DNA from 3 places in the Roseburia intestinalis L1-82 genome. Region 2 is predicted to be linked to each of the others. Evidence: riboswitches for the same ligand, from Rfam matches in the RefSeq annotation. Region 2 holds a riboswitch; each other region holds the start of a gene.
What was found. Region 2 has a riboswitch for thiamine pyrophosphate ahead of thiC (phosphomethylpyrimidine synthase ThiC). Riboswitches for the same ligand answer to the same signal wherever they lie in the genome.
Positions count from the first base shown of each region.

Region 1: another riboswitch for thiamine pyrophosphate. It lies ahead of thiT (energy-coupled thiamine transporter ThiT); the one in region 2 lies ahead of thiC (phosphomethylpyrimidine synthase ThiC).
Region 3: another riboswitch for thiamine pyrophosphate. It lies ahead of thiD (bifunctional hydroxymethylpyrimidine kinase/phosphomethylpyrimidine kinase); the one in region 2 lies ahead of thiC (phosphomethylpyrimidine synthase ThiC).

Region 1 covers NZ_LR027880.1:280,374-292,750, forward strand. The annotation lists gene RIL182_RS01300 (ATP-binding protein) at 1-1,586, shown strand, start outside; gene RIL182_RS01305 (transglycosylase domain-containing protein) at 1,600-4,089, shown strand; gene RIL182_RS01310 (ROK family glucokinase) at 4,285-5,223, shown strand; gene thiT (energy-coupled thiamine transporter ThiT) at 5,310-5,993, opposite strand; TPP riboswitch at 6,463-6,583, opposite strand; gene RIL182_RS01320 (ABC transporter substrate-binding protein) at 6,736-7,821, shown strand; gene cysG (siroheme synthase CysG) at 7,840-9,210, shown strand; gene RIL182_RS01330 (nucleotidyltransferase substrate binding protein) at 9,574-10,059, shown strand; gene RIL182_RS01335 (glutathione peroxidase) at 9,943-10,323, opposite strand; gene RIL182_RS01340 (ABC transporter ATP-binding protein) at 10,444-11,274, opposite strand; gene RIL182_RS01345 (FecCD family ABC transporter permease) at 11,267-12,265, opposite strand.
Region 2 covers NZ_LR027880.1:3,326,928-3,332,615, forward strand. The annotation lists gene RIL182_RS15675 (PIN domain-containing protein) at 1-110, opposite strand, end outside; gene thiC (phosphomethylpyrimidine synthase ThiC) at 176-1,480, opposite strand; TPP riboswitch at 1,582-1,705, opposite strand; gene RIL182_RS15685 (sigma-70 family RNA polymerase sigma factor) at 1,987-2,613, opposite strand; gene rlmB (23S rRNA (guanosine(2251)-2'-O)-methyltransferase RlmB) at 2,751-3,491, opposite strand; gene RIL182_RS15695 (Mini-ribonuclease 3) at 3,504-3,938, opposite strand; gene cysS (cysteine--tRNA ligase) at 3,955-5,370, opposite strand; gene epsC (serine O-acetyltransferase EpsC) at 5,461-5,688, opposite strand, start outside.
Region 3 covers NZ_LR027880.1:1,689,449-1,701,825, forward strand. The annotation lists gene RIL182_RS07855 (EAL domain-containing response regulator) at 1-1,522, shown strand, start outside; gene RIL182_RS07860 (Hpt domain-containing protein) at 1,530-1,886, shown strand; gene RIL182_RS07865 (4'-phosphopantetheinyl transferase family protein) at 1,892-2,578, shown strand; gene greA (transcription elongation factor GreA) at 2,637-3,140, shown strand; gene metF (methylenetetrahydrofolate reductase [NAD(P)H]) at 3,156-4,028, shown strand; gene RIL182_RS07880 (hypothetical protein) at 4,098-4,586, shown strand; gene RIL182_RS07885 (DUF4300 family protein) at 4,668-5,501, shown strand; gene RIL182_RS07890 (TlpA disulfide reductase family protein) at 5,660-6,568, opposite strand; gene RIL182_RS07895 (4Fe-4S binding protein) at 6,617-7,516, opposite strand; gene RIL182_RS07900 (CD1871A family CXXC motif-containing protein) at 7,509-7,649, opposite strand; gene RIL182_RS07905 (response regulator transcription factor) at 7,784-8,431, shown strand; gene RIL182_RS07910 (sensor histidine kinase) at 8,428-9,576, shown strand; gene RIL182_RS07915 (hypothetical protein) at 9,573-9,833, shown strand; TPP riboswitch at 9,957-10,063, shown strand; gene thiD (bifunctional hydroxymethylpyrimidine kinase/phosphomethylpyrimidine kinase) at 10,229-11,029, shown strand; gene cytX (putative hydroxymethylpyrimidine transporter CytX) at 11,026-12,210, shown strand; gene thiW (energy coupling factor transporter S component ThiW) at 12,251-12,377, shown strand, end outside.

The DNA.
Region 1 (12,377 bases), 1.5 Mb from region 2:
CGGGAAAAACAACGCTGCATGACTTTTTGCCGGGAATGTTTTTCGGAATGGAAAAGGGGCGTGGAAGAGGCACGCTAAACAGCATGTACCAAAAGCATGAGCCTTGGCATGCACCTTCCTATTACAGTGGTGCCGTGCGATTTTTGGTGGATGGAAAACCATTTTATTTAGAGCGTAATTTTTACTATAAAGACAAAAAAGATATTTTAAAGAACGAGGCAGACGGGGAAGAACTGTCGGTTGCTTACGGCGATCTGGCCATGCTGCTCGGTGGAATAGATAAAGAAACGTTTGGAAACACTTATGATATACCGCAGACCGGGGCAGTGACAGGAAAAGAACTTGCAGATATCCTGGCTGAATATCTCTCAAATGCTGCGGAGGGCGGTGGCGCAAATATCCAGGTTCAGAGGGCAAAAGCAGCACTTGCAGCAAGAAAGCGGGAACTGACGCAGGAAGTAAAGACGATTCATGAACGGAAAAATGAGGATATCCGCCAGCTGATTGTGGAAAAAGATCTCTTAGAACGTGACAGTCGTGGATTACATGCCAATATTGCGGATGCCGGGAGAGAGATCGACCAGTTAAAGCGTGTGCGTGTGGAAGAGATCGGTGAAAAACGAAAGAGATTATCCGAACAGGAAAGACATCAGACAGTCCGTATGGAGAGGCAGGATGCTGCGCCGGAGAGAACAGGGGCAGAGAAAGCCGGAAAATCAGAATGGGAAAAAGAACAGCCTGACCGCATGGCGGGGATCGGACTTTGTGCTTCTGCGCTGCTTGTCAATACAGCGGTACACCACGTCACTTCGTATCCGTCACGCCTGTTTTTTATTTTGCAGGCAGTCTTTTTTGCAGGGATGATTCTATGCGGACTTTATGTGGGGATCAGCCATGTGATAGAGAAGGCAAAAAAGGAAGCTTATTTATCAGCACAAAAGAATGAGATGAAGGCAGTGACACAGGAAACTTATGCGGATGCAGGACTGCGGCAGGCGGAACGGATGCTTCTCAGTTTAAAAGAGTCGCTGTCTGAAAAAGAGACCAGACGTTACAATATCATGCAGGATCTTGAGGCTGCAAAACAGCCGGGAGGACAGGAAAAAGAACTGTTAGAAGATATCCGTGCATTAGAACTTGCAGCGGCAGAGATCGACCGTCTTGCAAAAGAGTATTATGAGGACAGTTTAGATGGACTTGGGAGTGCCGTTTCAAAGTGGATGTCACAGCTTACTGCAGGGAAATATGATCATGCGATTGTAAAGGAAGACGGAAAGCTTTTGATTTTGGCAGATGGAAAAGAGATTCTTCCTGAGGCACTGAGTCATGGAACGTTAGAACAGATCTATCTGGCATTCCGTCTTGCGGTCGGAGAGATTGTGACAAAAGAAGAACCCATGCCGGTTATTTTTGATGAGGCATTCGGTATGTATGATGAAAAACGTCTGATGCAGACACTTCGTGCACTTGATTGTCAGATCAGAAAAGAGCAGGGAAGACAGATACTGATCTTTACCTGCCAGAAGCGTGAGATGGAATTACTTGAACAGTCAGGGATTACATATCATAAAATTGTTTTGGAATAGAGGAGATGCAATCATGGCAGCCAGAAAAAAGAAAAAAAAGAAATACCGTATGTTCTGGTTTTTCGCAAAGATGCAGCTGGTGCTGCTGCTTGCAGTCATTGCAGGGGCATGCTGGTATTATTTTGGCGGTTACGCGGAAGAAGTAAAAGACTTAAAGACGCAGGCAATAGAGCTGGTGCGCCATTCCAGCAAGGAAACATTTAAGGCAAATCAGACCAGTATCGTCTATGCTTCGGATGAAAGTGTAATCTCCACATTAAAAGGCGGAAAAGATTCTTATTATCTTTCGATTACAGATATGCCGAGTAATGTAGAGTGTGCTATCGTCAGTATAGAGGATAAAAAGTTTTTCCGGCATAACGGAATTGACTACCGGGCGCTTTTGCGTGCGGTAAAGGCAATGATTGAAAATGGAGAGGCAACACAGGGCGGCAGTACGATCACAATGCAGCTTGCGCGAAATATTTTTTTGAGCCAGGAAAAGACATGGCAGAGAAAGGTTGAGGAAATGTATATCGCGCGGGAACTCGAAAAGAAGTACACCAAAGATGAGATTCTTGAATTCTATCTTAATAATATTTATTTTGGAAACGGATACTATGGGATCCAGTCGGCAAGCCGTGGGTATTTTAACCGGGATGTGCAGGATCTTGATCTGTCGGAGCAGGCATTTTTGTGTGCGATACCAAATAATCCGACGCTCTATGATCCACTTACGAATATCACGAACACATACAAGAGAAGAAACCGTATTTTGAAAAATATGCTCGATGATGGGAAAATTTCCAAAACAGCATACGAAAATGCACTGGGTGAGGTGATGGCGTTAGACCGGCCGGAAACACTGGCAAAAAATGATTATGTGGAGACCTATACCTATTATTGTGCAGCCAGGGCATTGATGGAAACGGAGGATTTCCAGTTTAAATATCAGTTTTCCTCGGAAGATGAAAAAAACAAATATGACGAAGCTTATGAGACGCTGTACAGTGAGTGTCAGAAAAAGCTGTATACTGCGGGCTACCGGATCTATACGTCATTTGACCTGAACTTACAGCAGGAACTGCAGGATACGGTAAACGAGGCACTCGCCGGTTACACGGAGGTCAATGATGAGGGCGTGTATGCCTTGCAGTCGGCAGCAGTCTGTATTGACAATGACAATGGCTATGTCAGGGCGATCGTGGGCGGAAGAAGCCAGGATTTCTCCGGTTATACGTTAAACCGTGCATTTCAGAGTTACCGTCAGCCGGGCAGTGCCATTAAGCCGCTGATCGTATATACACCATCTTTTGAGCGCAATTATACGCCGGACTCTGTGGTGACAGACGAGCCGATCGAGGATGGACCAAGGAATGCAAATGGTTCCTATTCCGGTCAGATCACAGTCCGGACGGCTGTGGAGAAGTCTGTCAATACGATCGCATGGAAATTATATGAGGAGCTGACTCCGGAAGTCGGTCTTTCTTATCTTGAAAAAATGAATTTTGCAAAACTGGATGCCAATGACTACAGACCGGCAACGGCACTTGGAGGTTTTACAAACGGTGTGTCTGCGCTTGAGATGGCGTCCGGGTATGCAGCGATCGAAAACGATGGAAATTACCGGGCACCGACCTGTATTGTTAAGATATTAGATGCGGATGGCAATGAAATCTATGCATCTGCACAGACGGAAGAGGCTGTGTATAAGCAGAATGCGGCGCGTATGATGACAGATATTTTAAAAGGTGTTATCACGAGCGGAACGGCACACGGACTTGGTCTTGGCAGTATGCCTGCAGCCGGAAAGACAGGTACATCCAACGACCAGAAGGACGGATGGTTTGTGGGATATACGAGATATTACACGACGAGTGTCTGGGTTGGTTATGATATGCCGAAAAAAATGGATAAACTGATGGGATCTACTTATCCGGGCACGATCTGGCAGAAGTTTATGTTAAAGGCACATGAAGGACGTTCTCCGATGGAATTTTTACCGTATGCGCAGGTATCGGATGAGGTTCATACATTCCATCAGGAAGATACGGAGGAGAATCCGGATCAGAATGCGGATGAAAATGCCGGGCAGCAGGATCAGAATCAGCAGCAACAGGATCAGCAGCAACCACAGAACCAGCAGCAACAGGATCAGCAGCAACCACAGGAACAGCAGCAACAGCAGCAGGAGCAGCAACAGCAACAACAGCAGGACCAACAACAGCAACAAGATCAGCAGCAGGACCAACAGCAACAAGATCAGCAGCAGGACCAACAGCAACAAGATCAGCAGCAGGAGCAGCAACAGCAACAACAGCAGGAACAACAACAGCAACAAGATCAGCAGCAGGACCAACAGCAACAGCAACAACAGCAGGACCAACAACAGCAACAAGATCAACAGCAGGACCAACAACAGCAACAAGATCAGCAGCAGGAGCAGCAACAGCAACAACAGCAGGAACAACAACAGCAACAAGATCAGCAGCAGGACCAACAGCAACAAGACCAACAGCAGTAAGACTAACCGCAGCAATAACAACAAGGCGAACGACAGCAGTGAGCAGCAGAACACAGAAACAACAGAGCAGATTTGGAATGCAGAAAGCACTGATGAAGGCTTGACATACAAATTTGGAAACGTTATCATTACCTTAATATGAGCAAAAAAACGCGTGGCAGGTATGTTGCTGCGAAGAATACTGGAGGATCGAAAATGAAAAAGTATGCATTTGGAATTGATGTCGGGGGAACTACCTGTAAGATCGGTTTTTTTGAAACAAACGGCAAGTTGATCGATAAATGGGAGATCAAGACCAACACGGAAAATAACGGAGCAGCAATCCTGTCTGATATCGCACAGGCAGTTGATAATAAACTGGCACAGGAAGGCATCAGCAAAGATGATGTACAGGGTGTTGGAATCGGTGTTCCAGGTCCAGTTAAGAGCAACGGTGTTGTAAACCGCTGTGTAAACTTAGGCTGGGGAATCGTGAATGTAGAGGAAGAACTCGGAAATCTGACAGGTCTTAAGGTCAAAGCAGGAAATGATGCCAACGTTGCAGCTCTCGGAGAGATGTGGCAGGGGGCAGCAAAAGGCTGTAAAGACGTTATCATGGTAACACTTGGAACCGGTGTCGGCGGCGGTATCATCGTAGATGGAAAGGTCGTTGCAGGATTTAACGGAGCAGGCGGTGAGATCGGACATATTACCGTAAATCATGATGAGATCGAGGCATGTAACTGTGGACAGTACGGATGCTTAGAGCAGTACACTTCCGCAACCGGTATCGTTCGTGTGGCAAAGAGAAAACTTGCTAAGACCAACGATGAGACAAGCCTTAGAAACTTCCCGGAACTGACCGCAAAAGATGTGTTTGATGAGGCAAAGAGCGGAGATGCAGTGGCACTTGGTTTAGTGGATGAAGTCTGCGGAATCTTAGGATCTACCTTATCTAATATTGCATGTGTGGTTGACCCGGAAGTTGTTGTCATCGGTGGTGGTGTTTCCAAAGCAGGAAGTATCCTGATCGAGAGCATCCAGAAGCATTTTGTGGAGACATCCTTCCATGCCTGCCGCAACACAAAGTTTGTGCCTGCAGGACTTGGAAATGATGCCGGAATGTATGGATGCGTACAGATGCTGTTGGATTAATACATAAAAGAACTAAAAAAACTAAAAAAACTAAAAAAACAGTCGTACCGCTTTGAAATAAAAACGGTATGGCTGTTTTTTTGATTTTATGCTTCTACTGCATTCTGTTTTACGTGTGCCAGTGCTTTGGCAACCGGCGGTATGCTGATAATGATCAGTGTAATGACTGCTTCCGGTACCAGATAGGAGGCCTGATATCCTAAAGAATAAAGGATCGGGTTCATGCCTTCCGGTGCATAGGATGCGAAAAATACAATGCCAGAGATCGTGGAAAAGATGAAACGTCCGAAAACGCCGATTACATATCCAATCTGAAGTCCCCATTTTTTCTTATTGAAAAATCCGGCAAGACCGAGTGCACCGAATGCGAGCGGATAGTCAAGCAGCATCTGTGGGATCGTGTAGAAAATCGGTTCTGTTACAAACTGAACCAGACCATATGCAACAGCTGTCATGATGCCGACATAAGGGCCATACCAGTATGCGATTAAAACAATAAAAAGCATGGAAAGTAATGTGACGGAACCACCCATCGGCATCTCAAACAATTTGATCATGGAACATACCACGGCAAGTGCGATGGCAACTGCAGAGTAGACGAGCTGTTTGGTGGTCAGTGCTGCCTTGCGGCTTGCATTCTTCTGACGCACAAAAGCTGCTACGATGAGCAGTAATGCGATGATAACGACGACGATCACGATTCCCGTGATCGTAAGATGTACGGAGCCGTCTCCCCAGGCTCCTTCCGGTGTAGCAAAAAAGTTATTCATAAATCCTCCTTGTTTTCCGAAGGAAAATGCGACTGCCATTGCAGGAGCAGAGGATTTTCCTCCTTGTTTTCCTGATTTGATTCTGGTATCAAAAGGTGGTTTTCAATTTTTGACTGTCAAGTTGCACAAAGTCGGATCTATTTTGTTCCGCTGTCCGAAAATAAGAAAAACTAAGTATGCCTGATTTAGATTTTCCAGGAGTGACGTGTACGTCTTAAACGTCCCGTCCATGGGACGTTAAGACTTTTGCTGCCATCCATGGCAGCAAAACACTATGCATTAACAGGCATACTAAGATTTTCTAATTTTCTCCCAAAGTCACAAAACGAGTCCCAACTTTGTGCAATTTGACAATCGCTAAGTTGTGAGCCACCTTTTGACACCAGAATCCTAATTCATGATAATAGAATGTTCGCGGAGCGTACATTTTATTGTCTACAAACACGGGGGATTGTTTCTTACCAGAATAAAGTAAAAGAAAACGCTTCCTTACGCCGGTATTATCCGGGTCAAGTAATAAGGGTCGATGAAATCATCTCTCAGCACGTTGTCAATACCATATGGTATAAACAGCACCCCTAGCATTTGTATGGAACGTTTCCCACTATAGCAATTAATGACGAAAAAGTCAAATTTATGCCTTGAAATTTTAATCCCTCTGCGAGACCTGTATAGTTGACAAAAAAAGCAACAAAAAATATAATGTCAAAAATGTAGAAACAACTTACGGAGGATGAAAAACATGAAAAAAATTTATCAGAAACTGGCACTGACAGGCGTGCTTGCAGCGCTGCTTCTTTCTGCAGGCTGCGGGGGAGCAAAGGAGACTTCTGCAGATGAAACAGCAGGGAATGTGCCGGCTGTGGCTGAGCAGAAAACGGACAGTAAAGCAGATATGGAACTGTCTGAGACACTGGAAGTAGACGCTGGATCATCAGAAGCCGGGACTGAGACATTGGAAACAAATACCGAAACACAGACACAGGGTTATACTTTTACCGATGATCTCGGACGTGAGGTGACAGTGAAATCTGCTGATCGTGTGGCAACGCTGATCGGAAGTTTTACGGATGTATGGATGTTAGCAGGCGGAAATGTTGTTGCAGCAGCAAATGATTCCTGGGAGAGCCTTGGTTTAGACCTTGATGAGAGCGTGGTAAATCTTGGCAGCATTTTGGAGCCGGATGTCGAGCAGCTCATTGCAGCGGAGCCTGATTTTGTGATCGCGAGTGCAAATACGGATGCAGACGTTGCAATGGAGGAAACACTGACACAGGCAGGAATTACCGTTGCCTATTTTGACGTTGCAAATTTTGATGATTATTTAAATATGCTTTCCATCTGTACACAGATCACCGGCAGAGATGATCTCTATCAGAAAAATGGTCTTGATGTGCAGAAAGAAGTAGAGGCAATGAAGCAGAGAGCGGACGGCAGTAATCCGACTGTATTATTCCTTCGGGCAGCATCAAGCAATGTAAAGGCCAAGGGCAGTGACGGAAATGTCTGCGGGGAAATGTTGGCAGACCTTGGATGTGTGAATATCGCAGACAGCGACGAGAGCCTGTTAGATGACCTCAGCATGGAGGCGATCATTGCGGCTGATCCACAGTATATTTTTGTGACGATTCAGGGAAATGACAGCGATGCCGCCATGAAAAATGTGGAAGATCTTCTGACATCAAACCCGGCATGGGCATCCCTGACCGCTGTGAAAAATGATCATTATTATATCCTTGATAAGCGCTTATTCAACTTAAAACCGAATGCAAAATGGGGAGAGGCTTATAAGCAGCTGGCAGATATTCTGTACCCGGAGGCGGAGTGAGAAAGGTTTGGTTTGAAAATGGCATATTTTCCGTTTTTTATTGATATAGAAAATAAAAAAGGCCTGATCGTGGGTGGCGGCAGGATTGCAGCACACAAGGCAGAAAAGGTGAAGCCGTTCGGTGCAAAGATTACCATAATAGCACCGGATATTATGGACAAATTAAAACAGGATCCGGCATTTATGTGTGAGGAGCGTCCCTTTGTGCCGGAGGATATCGAGGGCTGTGCATTTGTCATTGCGGCAACCGATGATAGGGAATTAAACCACAGGATCAGCGCACTGTGTCAGGAAAAAGGAATTTTAGTCAATGTGGTGGATGACAAAGATTACTGCGGTTTTCTATTTCCGTCTCTTGTGAAAGAAGGAAAACTGACCGCGGGAATCTCCACCGCAGGAGCCAGTCCGCAGATCGCGGCAGAATTAAGAAGCCGCATGGCGAGGGAACTTCCAAATCAGATGGAAGAGATCCTTGATTATTTAGAATCAATCCGGGAACCTGCAAAAAAAATGATTGCAGATGACAGGATCAGAGCCAGATTTTTGAAAGAGACAGCACAGCTTTGCATGGATGAAAACCGCGTGCCGGATGAGGAAGAGACGAGGCAGCGGATCAGAGATTATTGCCAGAGTGCGGAACAGACTGGATTAGGGAAAATCGTCAGTACAGGCATGGTAACGCTCGTCGGTGCGGGCTGCGGTGCATATGACCTGATCACACTGCGCGGTTTAAATGCAATACGGAGAGCCGAGGTGCTTGTCTATGACGATCTGATCGATGCGCGTCTGTTAGATCACGCTTCGGAGAGCTGTGAAAAAATTTATGTCGGGAAACGGATCGGTGTACATAGCAGGGAACAGGAAGAAATCAATGCGATCCTGATCGAACATGCGAAGAAAGGCAAACGCGTGGTGCGCTTAAAAGGCGGAGATCCGTTTGTTTTCGGCAGAGGCAGTGAGGAAATGGAAGCGTTAAAGGCGAAAGAAATCCCGGTGACAGAAGTGCCGGGAATCACATCTGCCATTGCGGTTCCGGCGGCAGCAGGAATCCCGGTAACACACCGTGGAAAAAGCCGCAGTTTTCATGTGGTGACGGCACATACGAAAGGCACTGCGGACAGTCTGCCGGAAGGACTAAAAGAACTTGTGGCAGTGGAGGGCACGCTTGTATTTCTGATGGGAATGCACCAGCTTTCAAAACTGGCCGGACGGCTGATGGAGTATGGAAAATCTCCGGAAACACCGGCAGCAGTGGTGCAGGGAAATTTTGATGGAAAAACGGTAAGTGTGCGAGGAACACTTTTTGATATTGCAGAAAAAGTAAAAGAATCCGGGATGCAGTCTCCGGCGGTTATTGTGATCGGGGAGACGGCAGAGATGGAGTTGTAATTAAAAAAAAGAGGAAGCATACTGCAGTGAATGGATCACATTTAAAGCAGAGTGTGCTTCCTTTTTGTATATTATCTGATTAGATGGAAACAACATCAACGGCGTTTCCGTGTTCTTTTATGATCTGTAACAAATCTTTTGTTTTTAACAATACGGTAGCCGTATTTTCATTTGGATGCACACTGATCAGACCTGTTTCATTCAGAAAATAACTGTCAATAAAGACCTGTACGCTCCGTTCTGCTGGCGAAAATTCTTTAAGTGTTCATATTAAAACATAAATACACGTCAAAGGCAATCGTTGCTATTACCGGCAACGTCTGCTAAAATGATTTCAATATGTGAAAAAGGCAGGTAGTATTTGTGAGGGCAGAAGAAGTAATACAGGCGGTTGCAGAACTTTGCAGACATTTTTCGGCGGTGGAGGTGATCTTATTTGGCTCTAGAGCGAAAGGAACAGCACTGGAGAGAAGTGACATTGATGTTGCCGTGTCCGGTGTGAAGGATTTTGATGCACTTGCAGAAGCAAAACAGCGGGATCTTTCGGATTCTTTTGTATTGAGTGGAACCAGTGCAAAATTTAGCATCACATTTGATCTGGCATGGAAAGTTATGAAGGATATACTGGTAGAATATTATGCAATGACGGGTTTTATTGCGGGTTCGCCGCGTGAAGTGCTCAAAACATCCTATAAAGCAGAATTGATTTCAGATGATACATGGATAGAAATGCTAAAAGGTGGTAGGCTCAAACCGTTCTACCACATTTCCATCCCGGTCGATCAGAAACTTCGTAAAGTTCCACTTGATATCAGGGGTGTTACGGAAATCCGGCTGGGTGCGGTATAATCCGCTTTCGAGCAGCGGGGTGAGAGGGTGGTTTGGATCAAATCCTCCGAAACCTTTTTGTTCTTTCAGATATTTGTACAGCGGATGCGTATTTTCTCCATTTACTTCAATTTTGGAAAAAAGTTTAAAGGTAATTCCAAATTTTGCGTCGCAGAAAGATGCGATCTCCTCGGTTGTTCCAAGTGCCTGGTTTCCAAACTGATTACATGGGAAATCAAGAATCTCAAATCCTGCATCCTCTGCTTCATAATCATAAAAATTCATAGTAAAAGTTTCCTTTCAAAATAAAAGATTTAAAACAATTAAATTGTGCACAATCAAATGCAAAATAAAAATACATAATTTTAATCCATATGTCAAGAAAAATTCATACAAAAAAGAGTATTACTCAAAAAAGTAATACTCCCCATCTTCATCCGTAAACCTTTTCCAGCTTGTCTGAAACACATCCTCGATCACATGCGACTGCAGACACTCCTGGGGCGTGCTAACCATGGCGATGCTGCCGGGAAAATCAGTTGCTTTAACATCAGAGTCTGTACCGGCATGCGCTGCTTTATCAAGAGATCTGGAACCGGCGCGGTTCATGACAACCAGCGTATCTGAGATGCGCACCGCCTGACTCAGATCATGTAAGATCAGAATAATCGTTTTTCCCTGTTTTTTTAATTCCTTTATCATGGCGTAAAATTCGCGCTGCCCGGTCAGGTCGAGATAGGTGGTCGGCTCGTCCAACACGATGTAATCACAATCCTGCGCTAACACCATGGCAAAAAACACGCGCTGTCTGATACCGCCGGAGAGCGTGTCGACATACTGGTCGGCATACTGGCTGATGTGGGTAAATTCCATGGCACGGTTTACAATTTCAGTGTCCTCCTTTGATTTCCGGCGGGAAAATCCAAGATAAGGAAAGCGCCCGTGTTCCACAAGCATTTTAACCGGAATAGCAGGAATGATCGTGCGGACCTGTGGGAGCAGGGAAATTTCTCTTGCACGTTCTTTCGGGGAAATTTTAAGAAAATCCTGTCCGTTTAAGAATATCTGTCCGGCGGTCACCGTGGAAGCACCGTTTAAGCACTGGACCAGGGTAGTCTTGCCGCAGCCGTTCGGGCCAAGGATCGTGGTGATCTCCCCGTCACGGAAAGTTAATGAGATGTCGTTTAAGATCGGCGTGTGCTGACAGGAAACGGAAACATTGCGAAATTCAAGCATGGACTCTGCGCCCTCCTTTCTTTTTCAGTAACAGATACAGGAAAAACGGTCCGCCGACGAACGACATGATAATCCCGGCGGGCAGCTCAAACGGAGAGAAGAGTATTCGTCCGAGCAGGTCACATAACAGTACAAAACTGCCGCCCAAAAGTGCGGAGCACGGCAAAAGAAAACGTGCATCATTGCCAAAAAGCCGCCTGCAGATATGCGGGATGATCAGTCCGATAAAGCCGAGCAGACCGGCGAAACTGACGACACATCCGGCAAGGATGCTTGCGAGGGACAGAAGCAAAAAGCGGGTGAGTGAAACGCGCAGTCCGAGGGAGCGCGCGATGTCATCCCCAAGCCCGAGCATATTTAATGGCTGTGCGAGAAACAAGGAAACAAAGAATGCAATAGCAATACAGAGGCACGGCAGGATCAGCCTGCTTAGGGTAAGCCCGGAGAGGGAACCGATCAGAAAAGACGTCAGATTCACCGTGATATCCGTATTTAAAAGTTTGATCGTATTGATGCCTGCACTTAAAAAACTTGAGACTGTAATTCCGGCAAGAATGATCGTAGTCCTTGAACTGTCTGAGAGCGCAGCCAGAAAAAAGATCAGCAGTGTGGTGATCAGGGCGCCGCAAAACGCAAAGACCGGAAGTGTAAATGAGTTTGCCGGGAAAAAGATCATGGCGAGCATGACCGCAAAACCGGAGCCGGAATTGACACCGATCGTGCTTGGGCTTGCCAGCGAATTGTTCATTACGCCCTGTAAGATCACACCCGAACAGGACAGCCCGATCCCGGCAAAAAGTCCGCCGAGCAAGCGCGGAATGCGCACGGTAGTGATTAAAATATAAGAAGTAGAACTGCGGTCTGCCCCGGTCAGACAATTTAAGATATCTTTGAATGCAATATTCACGCTTCCAAATAAAATGCCTGCGCAGACAGACACGAGAAGTAACATACACATCAGAAGGATGGTAATGCTTTTGTGCTTTTTCATAGGGGATTCCTTCCTGCAAAAGTCTTTTGTATTGGTTAAAAAATGATGGAAAATTTGCTCATTATGGTATCACAGACAGGGGAAATGCGCAATGGGGTGGTTTTCATTTAAC
Region 2 (5,688 bases):
CTTTTCTGCGTATAAAATACGATCACTTCCTCATCGGGCTGTGATGCTACCAGTAACGGCACCCATATATCGCCTACATTCTCACTGTCAACCAAATATATTCTTTTCATCTGATCACCGGCTGATTGAAACAGTTTTATTATAACATAAGACGGAATGAAGCCTCCACTCTTTTTTACAAAATATCAATATATTCTCCTGCAAGCGCTTTGTTCATACTGCGCACTGCACAGAATTTTCCACACATGGAACAGGTGTCCTCATGCTCCGGTTTTCTACTGTTCCAGATTGCTTTTGCGGTTTCCGGATCAATCGCACATTCCCACTGCGCATCCCAGTCTAAGACGCGTCTTGCGTCTGCCATCTTATCATCGATCTCTCTCGCACCACGGACTCCTTTTGCGATGTCTGCAGCGTGTGCCGCGATCTTTGATGCAATGATTCCCTGTTTTACATCCTCCACATTTGGAAGTGCCAAGTGTTCTGCCGGTGTGACATAGCATAAAAATGCTGCTCCGTTTTGTGCTGCAATCGCCCCGCCGATTGCGGATGTGATATGGTCATATCCCGGTGCGATATCAGTGACAAGTGGTCCTAACACATAAAATGGTGCTCCCATGCAGATGCTTTGCTGGATCTTCATATTTGCTGCGATCTGATCCATCGGCATATGTCCCGGTCCTTCTACCATGACCTGTACATCTTTCTCCCATGCGCGTTTTGTCAGCTCTCCAAGTCTTACTAACTCTTCGATCTGACAGACATCGGATGCATCTGCGAGACATCCCGGACGGCAGGCATCTCCAAGTGAAATGGTAACATCATGCTCACGGCAGATTTCAAGGATCTCATCATAATATTCATAAAACGGATTTTCCTCCCCCGTCATGCACATCCATGCAAATACAAGGGAACCGCCGCGGGAAACGATGTTCATTTTACGTTTATGTTTCCGGATCTGCTCGATTGTCTTTCTTGTAATTCCGCAGTGCAGTGTCACAAAATCCACACCATCTTCCGCATGCAGACGCACCACATCAATAAAATCTTTTGCGGTCAGTGTCGCAAGATCTCTCTGGTAATGGATCACAGAATCATAGATCGGCACGGTACCGATCATTGCCGGACATTCTGCAGTCAGTTTTCTGCGGAACGGAATCGTATTGCCGTGGGAAGATAAATCCATGATGGCATGTGCACCCATGCTGACAGCCGCCATCACTTTCTCCATCTCCACATCATAATCCTTGCAGTCTCTCGACACACCGAGATTGACATTGATCTTCGTGCGTAACATTGATCCTACACCTTCCGGATCAATGCAGGTGTGATGCTTGTTGGCGCAGATTGCTACTTTTCCCTCTGCTACAAGCGGCATCAGCTCTTCTACGGTCATGCGCTCTTTTTTCGCTACAATTTCTAATTCTTTGGTCACGATGCCTCTGCGTGCGGCATCCATCTGTGTGGTATACTGTTCCATACGTTTTTCTCCTTTTTCGCATGGGGGACTGCTTGAACCACTGTCTGGCAAACGAATTCTCCACGTCAAAAAATCTCCTGCCGCAAGCGCGACAGGAGATAGCATCTTCCCAATACGCTCCCTACGACAGTATTAACTGACAGGTTCAAAGAGTCAGGTTTTAACCTTCTCAACTGCAATCCCTCCGGGCATTCTCCCGGACATGCAGTCCCTCTGCGTTGTTTTCTATTAAGTTTTATCGACTTGTTCAGTCTAGCCTAATCTGTGACGGTTGTCAATATTTGTACAACAAAAAAGACAGCCACTGCTGTCTTTTTTAGGAGAAGGTATTTTTACTATGGGGTATAGCAAAAACTATATATAATGTATTGGGGGGTTTTTACAGTGATTATAATAGCATGATTTTCTCAATAAGTGTTCACAAATGTTACAATTTTCTCATTTATTTTTTATGCAATATGCACAGGTATTTTTCGTGACTATCTACAAAAAAGAAGGCGAATCTTCTACATCTTCCCTATTTCAGGATTCGTCTCCCGAATTTTTGCTTTAATACGGGAGAGCGCATTATCAATAGATTTTGGTGATTTTCCCATTTTTTCTGCAATCTGCTGATAATGAAATCCCGCAAGATACTGGTCTAATACTTCCCGTTCCATCTTACTTAAATGCGTCCTGAGCTTCTCCCAGAACTGTGCCACATTTTCCTGATCGATCATCATCTGCTCCGGATTTCCGATTCCGTCCATGGTCAGCGTTTCCGCCAGAGGATATCCGTTTTCACTGTTTTCTGAGTAGAAAGAAACATAGGAATTGAGCGGCGCATGTTTTTTCCGGTTCGACGCCTCAACTGCCTTGTATAACTGTCTCGTAATACACAATTCTGCGAAATGAAAAAAAGATGTTTCTTTCGTATCATCGTAATCTCTGATTGCCTTAAACAGACCGATCATTCCCTCCTGGATCAGATCATCCGTCTCACCGCCAATCAGAAATACTGCATTTGCCTTTTTGCGGACCAGCGGTTTATATTTATCTAAAATGTAATCCATGATCTTTCCGTCCGGATCACCGCTGTTTTTTAATGCCGCAATCAGCTGTTCGTCTGTCAAATCCCGATATGACTCTAACATGTTCCTCCCAAGACTCCTGATACAATATCTACCACGGCGTTTTTTTCTACCGTTGCGGTGTTCTCTACCACCTGCGACGTCTTTTATTGCTGCTGTGTTTTTTACCGCTGCGGTGTCTTCTACCGCTGCGGTGTCTTCTACCGCATGCGTTGCCGCACAATCTCATAGGCAAGCACACCTGCTGCCACCGATGCGTTCAGGGAATCGATATCCCCTTTCATCGGAATGGATGCCACAAAATCACAGTTCTCGCGCACCAGTCTGCCAACACCCTCGCCTTCACTGCCGATGACAAGACCGATCGGTCCTTTTAAATCCAGATCATACATGCAGGTTCCATCCATGTCCGCACAGACAAACCACATTCCTTTGTCCTTTAACTCTTTCATTGTTGCAGTCAGATTTGTCACCTTTGCAACCGGTGTATAATTGATTGCTCCGGCGGATGTCTTTGCCACAGTTGCCGTCAGACCGACCGCGCGGCGTTTCGGAATAATGACACCATGCGCACCGGCAAGATTTGCCGTACGGATGATAGCGCCAAGGTTATGCGGATCCTCGATATTATCCAGAATGAATAAAAATGGCGGCTCGCCCTTTTCCTCTGCCAATTTTAGCATATCCTCCACTTCGGCATACTCATATGCTGCAGCAACTGCGATCACTCCCTGGTGTTTTTTTGTCTCAGAAAGCTGATCTAAACGCTCTTTTTCCACAAAATGCACGATCGTGTCATGTTTTTTTGCCTCTCTGACAATCGTGCGCACCGGACCATCCTGACAGCCGTCCAACACAAATAATTTGTCAATTGTTTTTCCGGAACGGAATGCCTCTAACACGGCATTGCGTCCCTCTATTTTCAGCTCTTCGTAGCCCATTACTCTCTCCTTTTACATTTTAAGTGCAAGTTCGTCCACACCGGTCTTTACCAGTTCCACCAGACGTTCAAACTCATCTTTTAAATACAGGTATCCCATCAGCGCCTCAAATCCGGTTGCTTTCCGGTAATCAGACATTGTGGCATTTTTTGCCATTGTCGGCGATTTTGCATTCCTTCCACGACGGTACACTTCTGCTTCTTCCTCCGTCAGCATCGGAAGTAATTTTTCAATCATTTCCGCCTGTGTGTGTGCTTTTACGATCTGGCTTGTCCGCTTGTGAAGTTCTCCTGCTCTCGTGTTTCCTTTTCCTACGACAACAGACCGGATCACCAGATCAAATATTCCATCTCCGATATAGGCTAACGTAAGAGGCGAATATGTCCGGATATCCACTTCACTGATTCCGAACTGTTCTTTGATATAAGAGTCTATTCCTTTCTGCATTGGCATTTCCTCTCTCTCACGCTTTGTGCCAGATCACACCTTCTCGGGTATCTTTCAGTACAATGCCTTTTGCAAGCAGTTCATCGCGGATTGCATCTGCTTTTGCAAAATCTTTTGCTTTCTTTGCTTCCTTTCGTTCTTCAATCTTTGCAAGTACATAGCTTTCTAATTCTGCATCGATCTCCTCTTTTGCATCTGCCTGTGCCGTTGTCAGATTTAAGGATAATACTTTATCAAAATCATTGATCAGCGCAAGTTTTGTCTTATCGTTCATATCATCTTTGAGCAGATCATAAATGATCGTGATCGCCATCGATGTATTTAGATCGTTGCTGATCGCATCCTCAAATTTTGCCTTATAAGCATCAAATTTATCCTGCTGTACTGTTCCCTCATCCTTTAATTCTGCGATTCGTTTGGTCAGTTTTTTATAAGCTGCAGCCATATTATCTAATACTTCATAGGAAAACTCCAACGGTTTTCTATAATGGGACTGCAGACAGAACATACGGTATACGATCGGATCATACCCCTTTTCCTGCAGCAGGGATACGGTAAGGAAATCCCCTTTGGACTTACTCATTTTTCCGGATTTATCATTTAAATGCTGTACATGGAACCAGTATTTACACCATGTATGGCCAAGGTAACTCTCTGACTGTGCAATCTCATTGGTATGGTGCGGGAAAATATTGTCTACACCGCCGCAGTGGATATCTACATACTCGCCCAGATGTTTCATACTGATGCATGAGCACTCAATGTGCCATCCCGGATATCCAACGCCCCATGGGCTATCCCATTTAAGCGCCTGATCCTCAAATTTTGACTTTGTAAACCAGAGTACAAAATCATTTTTATTTTTCTTATTTACGTCCTCTTCCACATCGTCGCGTACACCGACTAACAGCTCTTTTTCGCTCTGGGAAGAAAATACATAATAATCGTCTAATTTGGATGTATCAAAATAAACATTTCCACCTGCCACATAAGCATAACCTTTTTCGAGCAGCACCTCGATCATATGGATGAACTCCGGGATACAGTTCGTTGCCGGCTCCACAACATCCGGTGTCTTGATATTTAACTTCTTACAGTCACTAAAGAAAGCGTCTGTATAATATTTTGCGATCTCCATCACTGTTTTGTGCTCTCTTTTTGCACCTTTTAACATTTTATCTTCCCCGGTATCTGCATCGGAAGATAAATGTCCCACATCCGTGATATTCATAACACGTTTTACATCATATCCGACATAGCGGAGTGATTTTTCCAATACATCCTCCATGATGTAACTTCTGAGGTTGCCGATATGTGCAAAATGGTATACGGTCGGTCCACAGGTATACATGCCGATCTTTCCATCCTCATGCGGGATCACCGTTTCTACTTTTCTTGTCAGTGTGTTGTAAAATTGAAATTTATTTTCCATTTAAATAATCCTCCTTGTTTTGCGAAGCAAAATGCGAATCCTCTGATGAGCAGAGGATTTTACTCCTTGTTTTGCGGAACAAAATGCAATTTATTTTGTTTTTTGTGCATCAGCACTTAAAATCCGGACTGCCTGCTCTAAATCAAGCACACGGTTGACCAGTTCTGCATTTTCCCTCTGCAGTACAGTAATATCCTCTTTGACCGGATCCGGCAGATGGCACTGATCCATATCACTGCGCGGCATCTTCACATTGTCACGTTTTACGATTCTTCCCGGAACACCAACTACGGTACAGTTTGGCGGCACTTCCTCTAT
Region 3 (12,377 bases), 1.6 Mb from region 2:
CTTCTGCGTATCCTATGAAAATACAAAAGAACTGGTCGAAAGTTTTGATAAAATGCGTGATATCTTAAGCAGATACCCGCTTGATTTTGATATCGTACCGATATTTGGTGTTTACCTGATCGCTGGAAAGAAAATAACACCGGATCACATGTACGATCGTGCCAACCTTGCGGCAAAGCACTGCAAAGGCAATTATATCCGTAACTATGCATTTTATACACGGCAGATGAGCCAGGAGATCGAGAAGGAACAGCGGATCGTAAACAGCATGAAAAGTGCACTGGAAAATCATGAATTTGTTGTATTCTATCAGCCAAAATACGGGCTCAGCGATAATCAGATCGCAGGAGCGGAGGCGCTGGTTCGCTGGAAACATCCGGAACGGGGAATGATTTCACCGGGAGAGTTTATACCGGTATTTGAACGGAATGGATTTATCACAAAGCTGGATTATTATGTGTGGGAGCAGACCTGCATCCAGCTTAGAAAGTGGATGGATGAAGGAAAGAATCCGCTTCCGATATCCGTCAATCTTTCGAGGGTCAGTCTTTACAACAAAGATATCGTGAATGTGATCTGCAATCTGGTGGACAGTTACCGGATTCCACGCAGACTGTTTCAGGTAGAACTGACAGAGAGCGCATACAATACAAATCCCAAAGCAGTGCAGGATATGATGCAGCGTTTGCGCGAAGAGGGATTTTACATTCTGATGGACGATTTTGGAAGTGGTTATTCTTCTTTAAATGTTTTAAAGGATATTGTGGTTGATGTTTTAAAGATGGACATGAAGTTTTTTGCCGGTGATGACAGGGAAGGACGCGGAGAAAATATCATGGCGGCAGTGATCCGTATGGCAAAATGGCTGAATATGCCGGTTGTTGCGGAAGGCGTGGAACGGATCGAACAGGTGGAATTTTTGCGGAGTATTGGCTGTGAATATGTACAGGGATATTATTTTGCAAAACCGATGCCTGTGGAAGAATACGAAAAACTGCAGTTTGACAGGCCGCATGCGGAGAGAAAGAAAGAGACAGAACGCTTAGTTGACATAGATAGCCTGTGGACGCCGGCCTCCCAGCTGGAGTCACTCTTTTTAAATGCGAAACAGGGTGTGGCTGTCTATGAGTACGGCAAAGAACAGATTGAGATAATACGCGTAAATAATGCGTATTATGAGGTGTTTGGATATCAGAATATCAGTCAGAAAAAAGATATTTTTCAGGGAATTCCAAAACGATATCATAAACGTATTCTGGATGCCTTTTTTTATACAGCAGATAAAGGACGTGAAACACAATGTGAATTTTCCAGGAAGAATGAAGCAGGAGAAGAAATTTTTATATCATTAAAGCTGTATGATGTAGGAATTGTAGGAAATAAACATATCATATATGGTGTTTTCTTAAATGTGACAGAACCAAAACAACTGGAATGGGAATTAGAAAAATACAGGCTGTTATTATCCGGAAAAACGAAAGACAGGGAGATGGAACAGGAAAAAGAACAATCGGAGGAATGATAGAAAAATGTGTGAGGTATTGGAAAAATTAAGAGCATGGGGATGCGATTTAGATGGAGCTTTAGAGCGTTTTTTAGGAGATGAGGAATTATATAAAAGCTGCCTTCCGATGGTGGCAGAGGACGAGGCTTTTGATGGATTAAAAGAGGCACTTGCAGAAGATGAGAGAAAAAAGGCGTTTGACTGTGCACATACTTTAAAAGGTGTCTTTGCCAATATGGGAATCACACCGATGTTTGATACGGTCGAAAAAATTGTAGAGCCGCTTCGTGCCGGAATAAATGATGGACTGATGCCGGTATATGAGGAATTGTCCAGGGAAAGAGAACATCTTAGAAGCATTATCCGGATCGAGGGAGAATAAGACGCGTGAAGATTTATATGACGGATATTGTTCCATTTGGGGATGAAAAGATATTTGCACAGATGCTGCCTTTTATCACGGAAGACCGGAAAAATAAAATAATGCAATTGAAAAAAAAAGAAGACCGGTGCAGATCTTTAGCAGCAGGATTATTGTTAGAGTATGCCCTGAGGGAATATGGAATCAGTCTGTTACCAGGGAAAATGCAGCAGATGTATCTTAGATTCGGAGAGAAAGGAAAACCGGTATTAAATGGAAAAACCGGTATACATTTTAACCTGTCACATTCGGGAAGATATGTGGCAGGTGTTTTTTCAGATGAAGAAGTTGGAATTGATGTGGAACAGATCCGGAAAGGACAGATGAAAGTGGCAGAACGTTTTTTCTGTCCGGAGGAATATCTGGCATTACAAAAGGGAAAAATGAAAAAAGCAGACTGTTATTTTACAGAGTTATGGACAAGAAAAGAAAGTTATATCAAAGCGGTTGGAAAAGGGATAGCATTGGATCTTGCATCGTTTTGTGTACTGCAGGATCAGGTTAAATTTTTAAAAGCGGGGCAGACGGGAGAATGGTATCTGCAAAGCTATGATCCCGCAAGTGGATATATATTGTCAGTATGTGCCAAAAAATGTACAAAATGCGAGATTCAATGGATCAGTAAAGAGATGTTTACACAGAAATTTATTTGACGGAAAACTGGAAAGAATTTATAATAATCGCTGAAATGACAAGTAAGGAGGAAGATTCATGTACGACGAATTGACCGAACAGGATATAAAAAAGATGGAAGAGGAGATTGAATACCGGAAACTTGTGGTGCGCAAAGAGGCCTTAGAGGCAGTGAAGGAGGCAAGAGCGCAGGGAGACTTAAGTGAGAATTTCGAGTACCATGCGGCAAAGAAAGATAAGAACCAGAATGAGAGCCGTATCCGCTATTTAGAGAGAATGATCAAAACAGCAAAAGTGATTTCAACGGATTCTGCGGAGGATGAAGTTGGTATGAATAATACGGTGACGGTTTATTTTGAGGAGGACGATGAGGAAGAAGTTTATAAACTTGTGACCACCGTCCGCGGTAATTCTTTAAAGAATCTGATCAGCAATGAGTCACCGCTTGGAAAGGCATTGCTTGGACATAAGGTCGGTGACCGCGTGGAAGTGGCTGTCAATGAGAATTATTCCTATTATGTTGTGATACGAAAGATCGAGAATACCGTGGATGACGGTTCCGATAAATTACGAAGCTTTTAGCAGAAAGAGGGATTTATGAGACTTACAGAATTATTAAATACAGAGAATGTAACGATTTCCTGTGAACTGTTCCCGCCGAAACAGGGTGCACAGTTAGACAACTACAAAAAGATTGTCGGAGATATGGCAGCATTGAAACCAGCATATATGAGTGTTACTTATGGTGCAACCGGCGGAACTTCTGATTATACGGTAGAACTTGCAAATGAAGTGCGAAATGTGAATCATATTCCGGCACTGGCACATCTCACCTGTGCATCTTCGACTAAGGAGAAAGTTGCCTCTGTGATTCAGGAGTTAAAAGAAAAGCAGATTGAAAATGTACTTGCACTGCGCGGAGATATCCCGCAGAATGCGGATTTCCCGCTGCCAAATCAGTATAAACATGCAAGTGAGCTGATCTATGATATCAAATCACAGGGAGATTTCTGTATCGGCGGAGCCTGCTATCCGGAAGGACATCCTGAGTCACAGACATTAGAGGAAGATCTGATCCATCTGAAAGAAAAAGTGGATGCCGGATGTGAGTTCCTCACAACACAGATGTTCTTTGACAATAATATTCTTTATAACTTTATGTACAAAGCACTAAAACATGGAATCGATGTTCCTGTCGTAGCAGGAATTATGCCAATCACCAACGCAAACCAGGTAAAACGGAGCATTGCCTTGTCCGGAAGTTTGGTACCGCGCCGTTTCCTTGCAATCGTTGACCGTTTTGGAAGTGACCCGGCTGCCATGAAACAGGCAGGTATCGCCTACGCGACAGACCAGATCATCGATCTGATCGCAAACGGTGTCAATCATGTGCATATTTATACGATGAACAAACCGGATGTCGCAGGAGCGATCCTTGAGAACCTTTCGGATATTTATGTGAGGGATTAGTACGGCTATTTGTTTCCGGGCAAAATATATAGCTTTTATGAAAAAAATAATATCATTAGCTGCTTAGAAATGGAGATTAATGTGAAAAAACAGGAAGAAATTTTTCGTGAGATCCAGGAGATGATGGGAGAGACAAAAGAAGGAAGAATCCGCTGGAGTGTAGAGGTTATGACTACCGAGGCAAATCCGGCAGAAGAAAAACCCGTTGAGCATGAGGACGGATTAGACTGGACGATTGATGAGTGCTATGTTTCTTACTATTGTAAATATAAAGGAAAAGATTTTTGTCTGATCACTTATGAAATGTTAAAAACTGCAAACAGAAGCATAGGAGAGCAGAAAGTAAAATCAAGCAATATGGTATTTTTACCACCACTTGGCATGCGTTTTTTTGATATTCATGCACTGCTGCCATACAGCATAGAGGTATCGAATGTATTACTTGACGCAATACACCGTCTCTGGGTAATGCTGCTTGATATGTATAAAGTGGACAAGGGCAGTATCTATTTGAATGTAAGACCTGGAACACTCACGATCGAGGATGAAAAGAATTGACAGGAACGATTTTTACGTCATGATCATTTAGGGGAGAAGAGGTAATATCTGTTGAAAAAACAAACCAGAACAAAAACAGCAATGAAACTGTCTGCTATGATTGTGTCTGCATTTATGATGCTGGCGGCCTGCACAGAAACAGTGCAGAAACAAAAGATACCTGGTGCAACATATATGGGAGGGAACAATACGATTACTGAGATCTGTAAAGAACTTGACTCTGCGGGAGCTGCGCATGTAGACATATTTCGGGAATGGGCGGTTGATTTTGCAGATTCCGCAGGAAAAAATGCGAAGCTGGAAGATACATGGTCAGATCCTGGGAAAATGAAAGCGGATATCGGTAAATGTATGGATGGCTGGGAACAGAATCATGATTATTCAGATGCGGACTGTAGAATGACAGCTTTTCTTCTGTTAGATGGGGTGATCCGCTCGGAATTAACGGAAGATCATTATGAGGGAACCTATCTGATGTTTGATACAGAAGCGATAGATAATGTGGACAGATATGAAATCCTAAAAGAGAACAAAGACATGTTTACCACACTTTATGGTGAAAAGAGTGTTACGGATGACAGACATCCGGAATCTGCATTTTGCGACAGCTGGAAAGAATATGGATTTCAAATAGACAATGACAGAATATCACTTCTTAGTATCGTAATATATGATCCATATTCGGATGCTGTTTTTGTAGGTCATACAGGTATCCTGATAAAGTATAGTGATTATTATTTGTTTGTAGAAAAGATTGCATTTGAACAGCCATATCAGGCAACCAGGGTGCAGACAATTGATGAACTGCTCGATATCTTGTCCTTAAGACCGGAATATTTTGGAGAAGAGGGAGAACCCGGACCATTTGTTTATCATAATGGAGATTATATTGGAACGTTAAAGAGGACGACTTAAGAAAGCATAAGGAGAATGCAGATAAAAAGAAAGTTATACCGGTAATGGGAGAGACTTTCAGATACCTGCCGGGAGGTATCTGAAAGTCCGGGAGTGAATGAAAATAGAACCGTTGGGTATGATGTGCCGGTTATGTACAAAAGAATATCATAAAAGAGTTATTTATTTGAGCTGTCTGCATCGATTACAGATTGGATCTGTTTCATCAGAGTATCATAGTTATCCTGATTATCGATTCCGCCGAGCATCGGATCACCCACGATGTTACCATTTCTGTCGACGAGTATTGTGGTAGGAAATGCCATGATATTGGAGGCATATTTACCTGCATCTGAAGATGAATCAATAGAAAGATTGCGGTATTTAGCACCCTGGCTTTCAAGAACAGAGGCAGCTTCTTTGATAGCCGATTCATTTCCATCGAAGGTTTCTGTGTTGATGCCGACTACTTCTCCTCCCATTGCCCTGACTGCATCATTTAATTCATTCAGTTTGGATAACTCAGCAACACAAGGTTTGCAGCCGGTAAACCAGAAATTGATGACAGTTACTGCATTTTCGGAAAAAAGACTTTCGTCAACAGAATTACCATCGAAATCCTGACCTGAGAAATTTTTGAATGGTGATGCATCTTCAGAATTAGTATTTTGCCCATTGTTATCGGATTCTGTAGTTTCTTTTTCAATTTCTGCGATCTGTTCTTCGATTTTTCGTATGGTTTCAATATCATTAGTAAGTGTTTTGAATTCGTCATCAGTAAAAGAATCTTTGTTTGATTCAGCGGTATCAGCCAGATGATCAGCATAATTTCCGTTTGAATCTGCAGTGTTTTTATTCATCAGACCAAATAATTTGTCCCATATATCTTTATGCTCTGCAAAGATCTGGTTCTCCTGCTGATATAAATCATCCAATTTCGTGTTGGAATTGTCCGCAGATGCCGTGCTGTCTTCAGCCGTGGTATTCTGTGGTTCTGTGGTGCTTACAGTTCCTTTTCCGCTGCAGGATGTAAGCAGCAGTGCGATGCTGAGTGTGACAACTGAAATAAATGTAATTTTTGTTTTCATGGATAATTGCTCCTTTTTTAAATTGTAATAAGATTGATAGTTACTGGTTTATGACTGCTGGTTACTGTTGTTCTGTTTTTTACATGATTTCCCCATAAACTGGTAGTGGATCGCATCTTTAGGACAGGCTTTTATACAGGCTCCGCATCGTATGCATTCCGGATGATCTGGAGTTTTACACACATCCACATCCATTTTACATGCCTTTTGGCATTGCCCGCATCCGATGCATCTGCTGTTCTCAATTTTAATAGAAAGAAAGCTGACTTTATTAAATAATGAGTAGATTGCTCCAAGAGGACAGATCCATTTACAGAATGGTCTGTAAAACAAAATACTTAACACAATAACTGTGATTAAAATAAGGCATTTAAAAGAAAAAAGTTTTCCCAGTGCAGAACGTATAGCGGCATTTCCAAGTGCGAGAGGGATAGCTCCTTCCAGGACACCCTGAGGACAAATATATTTACAGAAGAAAGGATCTCCCATTCCGATAGAGTTCGTTACCAGCATCGGAAGAAGTATAACAAAAATGATCAGGATGATATATTTTAAATAGCGCAGCGGTTTGAGCCGGGCTGTAGAAAATTTTTTCCCGGGTATTTTATGAAGTAAATCCTGAAACCATCCAAACGGACACAGAAAACCACATATAAATCTTCCGAGTGTTACACCGAGTAAAATAAAAAATCCGGTTATGTAGTATGAAAATTTAAATCCTGATGAACCGACAACTGCCTGAAAAGCCCCAATTGGGCATGCTCCGGTTGCCGCAGGACAGGAGTAACAATTTAATCCTGGTACACATACGTTTTTTACGCTGCCCTGATATATTTTACCTTTCCATAAATTAGGAATATGGATATTCGTAAGCAGCGTGGCAGCTGCCTGTATCCATCCGCGTAGTACAGCTATATTTTTTGATAGAAAAGTCTTTTTTTTATCCAATTCCGACACACTCCAGACATAATTTTATTGCTTTACCGAGCACGACAGCTGCTTCTCCTCTGACCGCACCGTAACTTATCATGGTGATACCTGAGATGAGCAGGATCGACTGATAGATTTTTTTGCACTTCAAGATATTTTACTCCTTTCATTTGTTGTATTTATTGACCAGCTGATGTTAGTATTATACAATAGCTGTTGTAAAATTTGTGTTAAGAAGCGGGTGAATGAATTTTGAGATTATTGATAGTTGAAGATGAGAAACAAATGTGTGACATGGTTGCAAAACGGCTGTATGATGCAGGGTACGAGGTGGATACCTGTTATGATGGGGAAGAGGCTTTTGAAAGTGTCCTGACGGAGAATTATGATCTGATCGTTCTGGATCTGAATCTGCCCGGTATGGATGGAATGGAGATTTTAAAGGAACTCAGACAGAGAAATGAGGAGACAAAGGTTCTTATATTATCTGCAAGAGGGCAGATTGCGGATAAGGTTGAAGGACTGGATGCAGGGGCAAATGACTATATGGAAAAACCATTTCATCTGCAGGAACTTGAGGCGCGTATCAGAAGTCTGACAAGAAGAAAATTTGTGCAGAAAGATGTGTGTCTGGAAAGTGGTGGGATAAAGTTCGATACGGTAAGACGTGAGGCATATGCAAAAGGGAAAATGATTTCCCTGACAAGAAAAGAAAATGGTATTTTGGAATATTTACTTTTGAATCCTGGAAGACCGGTAAGTCAGGAGGAATTGATGGAACATGTCTGGGATGCATCCGTGGATAGCTTTAGTGGTGCCATCAGAGTACACATGTCTTCGCTTAGGAAAAAGCTTAAGGCTGAACTTGGATATGATCCGATTTTAAACAAGGTGGGAGAGGGATATAAAATACGGGAGGAGTCTGAACGATGAAAAGAATGTCACTGCAGTGGAGGCTTACCTGTATCATTACAGTATATATTGCAGTTATATGTGGATGTCTGACGATGTTTGTCTATAAAAATGGCGTGTATTATATCGATTCCCTGCAGGAGACTGTGGATGCCCAGGGAGAGGATAACGGGGAGGATACGGATGAAATATATATCAGCATTCCAGATGATAAGTGGGATGAGTTTGCCAATGATTTTTCTATCCAGGCATATAATAATAAGGAAGATTACAAAAAAAACAGTCTGCTGATATCAGCCATATTGGCTCTTATTGGCGGGGTAGTTACATATTTTATAAGTGGGCATGCACTCAGACCAATCCGTGAATTTTCTGATAAAATTGAAGAAGTACAGGCGCAAAATCTGGCAGCTTCACGAATAGAAGAAAATAAAGTTAAAGAATTGAACCAGCTTAGCGTTTCGTATAATAAGATGCTTGAACGTCTCTCGGACGCATTTGAGATACAGAGGCAATTTACCGCAAATGCAGCACATGAACTGCGGACGCCATTATCTTTGATGCAGGTACAGCTTGATCTTTATAATTCTACACGGCATCCGGATAATGATGCTGATACATTGCAGACAATAAAGATGGTTACCGAGCAGAATGGAAGACTCAGTAAAATGGTAAAAACGCTCCTTGATATGAGTGAACTCCAGACTGTGGGACGGGATGATGAAATTATGGTTGACGCGCTTGTTGATGAAGTGTTAGCAGATCTGGATCCCCTTGCACAGGAAAAAAACATAAAACTTACTGGAAAATGTAAAAATATAACGATGGTTGGAAGTGACATTCTTATTTACAGGCTGGTATACAATCTTGTTGAGAATGCCATAAAATATAATCATTCGGGCGGACAGGTTACAGTAACTGCATACCGGAAGGAAAAACATGTTTATCTGTCCGTGGAGGATACGGGAAACGGAATCCCTGAGGAACTCAGGGAACGCGTGTTTGAACCATTCTTTCGTGTGGATAAATCCAGAAGCCGGGAACTTGGCGGTGTAGGACTTGGACTTGCGCTTGTCCGTGAAATCGTGAGAGTGCATGATGGCAGTATTGCAGTCAGATCAAATCCGTCTGGAGGAACGGTTTTTGATGTAATATTACCACTGTGATCGATCATAATCTATTAGTTACATCTGGTTATCTTGTGCCTGGGGTATTTCATTCTTTTCTATTGAACTATAAGGCAGATTATTTTCAGAAAATAATTGTTTATTTATCCCAGGATTTTCAGATTTTTGATGGGACGATCAGAGAAAATATTTTATTTGACAGAAATGTCCCGGACGATGAGATCATGATGGCACTGGAAAAGGAGAATCTTTCCTGCCTGGTTCGTGATTCTGCCAGGGGACTTTTGTGGAACTGATGAAATCAGATCCGTATTTTACGGAACTTTATATGTCACAGGATAAAAAACTTGCATTTTGAGAACAGGCGTGTATAATAAAGCTGTTATAAAAAAAACAGATCATCACAAAAGTGATGTCGAAAACAAAAAATGGGGTGCTCGCACAGGCGGGCTGAGAGTAAGCGGACGCTTTAACCCGGAACCTGATTTGGATAATGCCAACGTAGGGAGATAATGAATCACAAGTGGTTTTTGTGCAGGAATCTTTGGTTGGGTTCCTGCACTTTTTGTTTTTGGTCGATTGCGCCGATAAGGCTGCATGAAGATAAATGATATATTACAGCGGCAGATTGGGGGCACCACCTTAGGTCGCTATACAAAATTAATGCAATATGGAAAGGAAAGATAATTTTATGTACACAGCATTAACAATCGCTGGAAGTGATTCTAGTGGAGGCGCCGGCATCCAGGCAGATATTAAGACAATGACCGCAAACCGCGTATACGCGATGAGTGCGATCACGGCTCTGACTGCCCAGAATACGACCGGCGTAACAGATATTATGGAGGTAACTCCGAAATTTTTGGCAGAGCAGCTGGATAGTATTTTTACGGATATTCATCCGGATGCGATCAAAACCGGAATGGTCTCGTCGAGTGAATTGATCGAGACAATTGCGGAAAAACTGACAGAGTATCATGCAAAAAATATTGTGGTGGATCCTGTCATGGTGGCAACCAGCGGGGCAAGACTGATCAGCGGGGACGCCATCAGCACATTGAAAAGTAAATTATTGCCTCTTGCAACTGTTATTACTCCGAATATCCCGGAAGCAGAAGTGCTTTCCGAAATGGAGATCAAAACAGAAGCAGATATGGAAAAAGCAGCAGAAGTCATTTGTAACACTTTAGGCTGTGCGGTTTTATTGAAGGGTGGACATCAGTTAAATGATGCCAACGACCTTCTTTTCCAGAAAGGAAAAGAGCCGGTGTGGTTTCATGGAAAGAGAATTGACAATCCAAATACCCATGGAACAGGCTGCACGCTTTCTTCCGCAATCGCATCGAATCTTGCAAAAGGAAGGGATTTAGAAACTTCCGTCAGGTATGCGAAAAATTATATTTCCGGCGCACTTGCCGCCATGCTTGACCTTGGAAAAGGAAGCGGACCTATGAACCATGCATTTGCGATCGAAGGAGAGTACGAAGGATGAATGAAAAGAGAACTTCCGTTTTTTCAAACGGATTAATCTGGTTTGGTGCGGGCGTATCTTTAGCCGAAATACTGACAGGTACATACTTTGCACCGCTTGGCTTTGGAAAAGCAATGGCAGCGATTCTGCTCGGTCATCTGATCGGCGGACTTATGATGTTTGCGGCAGGAATGATCGGAGCGAAAGAGCGCAAAAGTGCCATGGAAACTGTAAAAATGAGCTTTGGCGAGAAGGGAAGCCTTCTTTTTGCCGTATTAAATGTATTACAGCTTGTTGGATGGACTGCGATCATGATCTATGATGGCGCACTTGCGGCAGACGGCGTTTTACATACCGGAAACTGGGTGTGGGCAGTCATCATTGGTGCTTTGATCATTGTGTGGATTTTCATTGGACTGACCAATCTTGGCAAATTAAATACGGTTGCCATGACAGCACTTTTTATTTTATCACTGGTACTTTTTAAAGTGATCTTCTTTGGCAGCGGCAGCATGACGCCGATCGTGGATGACGGAAGTTTGACATTCGGAGCTGCCGTAGAGCTTGCGGTGGCAATGCCGCTTTCCTGGCTGCCGCTGATCAGTGATTATACAAGAGAAGCAGAAAAACCGTTTGCAGCAACACTCGCAAGTGTGATTGTCTACAGTCTGGTCAGCATTTTTATGTACATGATCGGTATGGGAGCGGCTATTTTTACCGGTGAATATGACATTGCGCAGATTATGTTAAAAACCGGTTTCGGCGTTGTCGGACTTCTCATTATTGTATTTTCCACGGTTACAACAACCTTCCTGGATGCCTATTCCGCAGGAGTTTCTAGTGTTTCCATTTCCTCAAAGATTCAGGAAAAATGGGCGGCAATTGTTGTTACTGTGATTGGAACTGTCGCAGCAATCGTTTATCCGATGGATAACATTACAAACTTTTTATATCTGATCGGTTCTGTTTTTGCTCCGATGATCGCAGTGCAGATCGCAGATTACTTCATTTTAAAGAAAGCAGATGCCGGAAAATCTGCATTTCAGTGGCGTAATCTGATCGTATGGCTTGCCGGATTTGTGATTTACCGCATATTGATGCAGGTGGATACGCCGGTTGGAAATACGCTGCCGGATATGGTGGTCACAGTCATTCTCTGCCTGATTGTGGAAAAAGCTGCAGGGGCAGTAAAATCAAAATAGGAACTGTTGCAGTCTTATCATTCTTTTTTTAGAATGTGGTATGTGGCAGATTCTGGGAAAAGAGGACAAAATGAAAAAATTTAATTTAAAGAAATTGACAGTTACAGCAATCTTAGCAGCAGTAGCGGTGGTGGGAAGTTTATTTTCCTTCCCGGTATTCGGTTCAA